2 regions of the Lactobacillus sp. W8172 genome follow, and region 2 is predicted to be linked to the other one. Evidence: riboswitches for the same ligand, from Rfam matches in the RefSeq annotation. Region 2 holds a riboswitch; the other holds the start of a gene.
The links. Region 2 has a riboswitch for lysine ahead of H3R21_RS05960 (ABC transporter substrate-binding protein/permease). Riboswitches for the same ligand answer to the same signal wherever they lie in the genome.

Region 1: linked by a shared signal. The riboswitch ahead of lysA (diaminopimelate decarboxylase) and the one ahead of H3R21_RS05960 (ABC transporter substrate-binding protein/permease) in region 2 are both predicted to bind lysine.

The regions. Positions count from the first base shown of each region.
Region 1 covers NZ_JACFPG010000003.1:55,369-58,552, reverse strand. The annotation lists gene H3R21_RS05055 (aspartate kinase) at 1-1,312, opposite strand, end outside; lysine riboswitch at 1,484-1,661, shown strand; gene lysA (diaminopimelate decarboxylase) at 1,757-3,067, shown strand; gene dapD (2,3,4,5-tetrahydropyridine-2,6-dicarboxylate N-acetyltransferase) at 3,077-3,184, shown strand, end outside.
Region 2 covers NZ_JACFPG010000004.1:49,111-52,294, forward strand. The annotation lists gene H3R21_RS05960 (ABC transporter substrate-binding protein/permease) at 1-1,234, opposite strand, end outside; lysine riboswitch at 1,346-1,521, opposite strand; gene H3R21_RS05965 (DNA-3-methyladenine glycosylase) at 1,626-2,258, opposite strand; partial or broken gene H3R21_RS05970 (DUF488 domain-containing protein) at 2,282-2,633, shown strand; gene H3R21_RS05975 (TerC family protein) at 2,634-3,184, opposite strand, start outside.

The sequences.
Region 1 (3,184 bases), on a different contig from region 2:
CTGCGTCTTCTTTTTTGGTGCCTAACATAATAGAAATACGTGATGCACCCTGATTGATCATGTGAATGGCAATATGCTCTTTGGCTAAAGGGGTAGTGATGTTCTTCATTGCACCGATTTTATTCCGCATCCCTTCGCCAACTACCATAATGATAGCATAATCATCAATCCATTCTAATTGGTCGGGATGAATCACTTTTTGAATTTCACTGCACATTTGCGCGCGCAGTTCTTCAGTAAACTGCCGTTCGTCAAAGATAACCGTTAGATCATCTATACCTGAGGGCATGTGTTCGTATGAAATATTAAACTTGTAAAATATTTCTAGTAACTTAAGGGTAAAACCAGTTTCTTTATTAAGCAGATATTTATGTAAATATAAAGCGGAAAAATGATTCGAGCTGGCAACTCCTGTAATCGTACTTTTAGGATGAAAATCTTTTTCAGGTACAATCATCGTTCCTGGTAATTCAGGGTGATTAGTATTTTTAACATTGATGAAGACTTGGCCTTGAATTGCCGGAATCAGCGCTTCGTCATGGAAAACTGAAAAACCAGCATAAGATAGTTCCCGTAATTCCCTATAAGTCATAATTTTAATTGGATGAGGGTTAGCAACAATTCTAGGATCCGCGGCATAAATTGCATTTACGTCAGTAAAGTTTTCGTACAAGTCTGCTTTAATTCCTCTTGCCCAGATTGAACCGGTGATATCCGATCCACCACGTGAGAAAGTGGCAATTTTGCCCTGAGTTGTAACACCATAAAAACCGGGAACTACTAGTATTTCTGGCACTTCACGCCATCTAAGTAAATTTTGATAAGTTTCAGGTAAGACTTGAGCGTCGCTGGCAACACTGCTTACCAAAAAACCAGCGTCCTGTGGGTCTAGAAAGCGCGTTGGCAAACCTTGCTCTTGTAAAATTAATGCTAGTAACTGTGCACAGAGTTTTTCACCGTGTGCTTTGAAAGCTGCCATTAGGTATTCTGGCTCGTCATTAAAAGCTATTGGTAAGTCAACCAACTCTTGGTGCAAGAACGCAAATTTTTGGGGCTCAAGTGCAAAAAAAGCGGCAATTTCTTGATATCTCGTCCAAATTTGCTGAATAATTTCAGCGGTGTCTTGTTGTTTCAGTGTTTTTTGGGCATATTCAATTAACAGATCTGTAACTTTTACATCTTCCGCAAATCTTTTTCCTGGTGCGGAAGTGACAATTACTTTTCTGGTTGGGTCAGCATTAATAATATTTAGCACTTTTTGAAATTGTTCACCGCTTGCAAGTGAACTACCACCAAATTTAACAACTTTCATTTTTGCAACACCTACTTGATTAAAAAAATTAAATTCGATAGTAACGCATTTTAACATTTTAATTTTTATCTGCAACTAAAACATAACTGCAATCATGTTTTCAAAAATAAAGTTAATTAATTATGAAAAAGCCGTTGACAAGTAATATTAATAATAATAATATTTTTATAAATCAAACGAAGAGGTCGCAACTAACAAAAGTACCTAGTGGAGTTTCTGCAAAAACGGTGAAGCTAGCGAAAGGGGCGGTTGCCGAAGCGTTAATTATTGCGGTAGTTAATCGGCTGGGACGTAATCTAATAAATTACGGACTGTCGCAAATTTAAATTTGCGGAGCGCTATCGCCAAAACTGAATCAGATCAAGGTTTAATCTGAAAGACTCTTTTGTACGCTATGCGCGTATTAAAGGGTCTTTTTCTTTACCAAAAAACGGGGGTTATTAGATGTCAACGAATGATTATTACCAGACGAATGATCAAGGTCACTTAATGATTGGAGGTGTAGATGCACTTAAGCTAGCAGAAAACTTTGGCACGCCATTGGTGGTTTATGATGTTGCCCAAATTAGAAAACAGTTCAATGCACTTAAACAAGCTTTTGTTGCTGGACAGGTTGATTATGCCATCAGCTATGCTAGTAAAGCTTTTACCTCGATTGCAATCTATCAAGTAATCAGCGAATTGGGTGGCCACATTGATGTTGTTTCAGGTGGAGAACTGTATACAGCATTGAAAGCCGGCTTTCCAACGGAAAAAATCAGTTTTCACGGTAATAATAAAACAAAAGATGAACTCTTAATGGCCGTTGAAAATAATGTTGGGGTAATCATTTTAGATAACTTTCATGAAATTGAACTCCTGAAGCAAGTACTGCATGAAACAAACAAAAAAGTGCAAGTAATGCTCCGCATCACTCCTGGTGTGAGTGCACATACGCACGAATATGATCAAACCGGTCAAGAAGACAGTAAATTTGGGTTTGATGTTCGTTCGGGTCAAGCAGAAAAAGCCTTTTTACAAGTTAAAGCGGAAGAGCAAATGGAGTTGATTGGACTTCACGCTCACATTGGTTCACAAATCCTTGAAACTGAAGGTTTTAATCTTGAAGTGGAAAAATTGATGCAGCTAGTTCACGAATGGAAGCAAAAGTATGATTATCAGCCACAGGTTCTAAATTTAGGCGGCGGTTTTGGCATAAGATATACCGCTAAAGATCGTGTGATTGGGCTAGGTACATTTGTTGAACAAATCATTGCCAGTGTTCGTACACTAGCTGAGCAGTATCAGTTAAACATACCAGCCATCTGGGTAGAACCCGGACGCTCAATTGTTGGTGAAGCAGGCTATAGCCTTTATACCGTTGGCTCCAGAAAGGATGTGCCAGGTTTAACTCCTTATGTGACTGTTGATGGCGGCATGGGTGATAACATTCGACCTGCGCTTTATCAAGCAGAATATGAAGCACTGGTTGCCAAGCGACCAGCAACCGAACCAGTTGAAAAGATCCATTTAGCAGGACGCTATTGTGAATCTGGTGACATTTTGATTGATCAGGCATGTTTACCAAAAACTAAGCCAGGGGATGTAATTGCTGTTCTTGCAACTGGGGCATATGGCTACAGCATGGCTTCTAACTATAACCGTGTTCCAAGACCAGCAGTTGTTTTTGCAGAAAATGGACGAGCACAAGAAGTTGTTACACGTGAAACCTATGACGATTTAATTAAGAATGACCGGTTTTATCAAGAAAAGTGAGAATATCAAATGAAAAATATGTCAGCGACAGAAATTATTGATTTTATTGCCAATGCGCCTAAGAAAACCCCAGTTAAGATTTATGTTAAGGGAGACTTGGAGGACTTGAAATGGCCT
Region 2 (3,184 bases):
TAATTCCACCACGAATAATTTCTGCCAAGTATGCGCCTGTGTTAATCGAAACAATTACTAGTGCAGCAAGTGTACGATCGATATTGATGTGCCAGAATTGAGCAATTCCATAATAAATTACGGCTGCTTGTACCATCATTGGGGTACCGCGGAAAACTTCAATATAAACGGATAGAAGCCAGTTAATAAACTTCGAAAACCATCTTTTACCTCTGCTAGTTGGGGTAGGGATAGTCCTAATAATACCAACGAAAAGACCGATGAAGAAACCGGCAATCGTACCAACTGAAGCAAGAAGAAGGGTCATACCAATACCACTTAAAATCATGCCCCCAAATTGTTTCCAAACACTGACGAGCCAAGGATCTTGTTTACCTTTCTTGCTAGTTTCATCAGTTTTTGGTTGTTGTGAAATGGCGGTAGTCATTAGCTTGGTTCTTTCAGAGTTTGGAATAGTAGCTAAGACTTGGTTAACTTGCTTGAGTAAATCTCTGTTTGGCTTGGCGATGCCGATTGCAGTAGTTGAATCTTCTTCAGAAATGCGGAAACCGGCCATTTTACTAATTGGAATTGCCTTGATGTCAGGGTCAACCATTTTAAATGAGGTTGACTCGGTATCTTCGGCAATATAGCCATCAATGGTACCAGAAATTAAGCTTTGACGCATTGCAGCAAAGTCACGCATTGCGGGTTGTCTCTTGGCACCTTTAAGTTGCTTAATTAGTGCATAGTGCGAAGTACCTTGCTGAGCAGTTAACTTAGCACCTTTAAAATCGTTTAGCGTTTTAGCGTTGGCGTATTTACTGTTGACTTTTGTAATAACAACAAAAGTACTGTTTCGATATGGTTTAGTAAAATTAATCGCTTTTGCACGCTCAGCAGTTGGACTCATTCCGGCAATAATCAGGTCAGCTTTGCCACTGGTTAAAGCTGGAAGTAAACCATCCCACTCAGTCTTAACTACAACAACCTTACGATGCAATTGTTTACCAATTATTTTTGCAATTTTAACATCATAGCCGTTGGCATATGTGCGTGAGCCTTCAATTGGCACCGCACCATTTTTGTCTGTAGTTTGAGTCCAATTATATGGTTGGTAGTTGGCCTCCATTGCTACCTTTAGTTCACCATCATCTTTTTTGGCATTAACTTGTGTAATACCAAAATTGCTTGTAATGATGAAACTAAGCATCACCGTGATTAGAGCGGTAATCCACTTATTTCTTGACTTCATTTTGAAAACCTCCGAGAAATTTGTTTCAAATAAAGCCAATACAATAAAAAGCGTAAATAAAAACCTCGCTGTTTACAAAACAACGAGGTTATAATTGATCATATTTTAGACAAATCATATAGCGCTCCCCAGTATTAACTAGGACAGTCTGCAAGATCTTCTCCTGCAGCCCAACAAAAGTGTTAAAGCGAATAGCACTTTTGTTTCGGCGATAACTCTTACACTAATCTTCATTGTGTTCGTTCACTCAGATTAGTTTCGTAATTACCGCAACCTCTATTGCATTGGAAATTATTTAACTTAATCAACAGGATAGGCTAAAAAGATTAACTTGTCAACAGCTATAAATCAAATGTGTACTATTACCAGTTTTTATATTTAAAATTAGCACTTATTGCCAGCCATTATTAGCACGATAATCATTTTTCTTCATTCGCGAAACATATGGATTGCCGGCAACAAAAAAACGTAATGGCTTATTTGCCCATTCCAATTCAGATTGGTTGACACCGATGCGGGCACTCTTAGCAATTTCTTGCGGCTTTTTCTGATGTTGATCATTTAAATCGATTGCAAAGGGTGAATCACTTAAAAAATGTAGATCCCAATTTTTATCATGAATGCCAAAAGCTTGCATCATCTTAGCGGGTCCATTTGTTAATAAAATGCCGTTTTTACCCGAGCGATTACCAATCATTTGTTCAACTCCCCAAGCAGGTTCAATTGCTCTGATTAAGACACCTTGTGGTTCATCTTTTGCCTGAGTTGCAACATCAAAAAAGAAGTATTGTCGTTGAGCATAAATATAGATTGTTCCGCCACGGGCATAAAGCCCTTCGTTGGCAGGACTACGATGACCACCATAAGAATGTGCTGCACGATCCTTTTTTCCTAAGTATGCTTCTGCTTCGACAATATAACCGCCAAGAGTGCGTTTGCCATCATTATAAGTTAATGGCCGACCAAGTAGATCGGCACTAATTTCTTCAGTTGAGTGATTAGTAAAGTAAGTTGAATAATCCATTTTTTCCTTGAGTAGTACACTAGATAAAATTAGTTCGAATTTACGAAAAAGAGCAGCCTGCAGGCTATCGCATTTTAGTAGATCGATTATGGCTACGAGGTATAAGCAAGACAGATGCCAGACTCGATGTTTGGGTTAAGGAACTTGCACCCAGTAAAGAGCTTCGCAAGTGGGTTTAATCATGATGATAATAAATTTATGCAATTTAAGCAAAGGCATCTGGCAGAACTTGAAGCAAATTCAACCATGGCCGAGTTTGTGTCCCTAGTGAAACAGCAGTTGCCGAAACAAGACGTGTTGTTTTTATACGGTGCTAAAAATAAAGAGCATAACCAGGCGGTTGTGCTCAAAGAAAAAATTATTTCTCAATTATAGTTAACGACCATGCTTTTTAAGCCGTAAAAAGTGAAACGCAATTGTGATAATTAAGACACCAAAAACAATGATCGCAAAAACAGTGTTTGGTAATTCATAGTGAAGTGGTGGTAATGAAATAAGCAGTTTTAAGGCGATAATTGCAATCAGGACGTAGGCCATTGGCTGCAATTCAGGAATAATATCCATTAATTTGATAATTATTTCGGCGACGCCCCGCATACATAAAATTCCAATCATGCCACCAATTAAAACAACAACTGGATTACTCGAGACGGCTAGTGCGGCCAAAACTGAATCAATTGAAAAGACGATATCCATTGCCTCAATTGAAATAACTGTTCGCCAGAAGAGTGATAAAAAGTGTTTACCCTTTTTGGGAGAATGCTGTGCAATCTTTTCGCCTTCGGCTTTTTCTTCAGCTTGCGCTTTTTGTGGATGACGCTGATCGTAGAAAAACTTAAAGGCTAGGTAAAACAGGTATAAACTGCCCGCTAACTTAATTTCCCAAAAGTTAATTAGGTAAGTGCCAATTCCGATTACAATAAAGC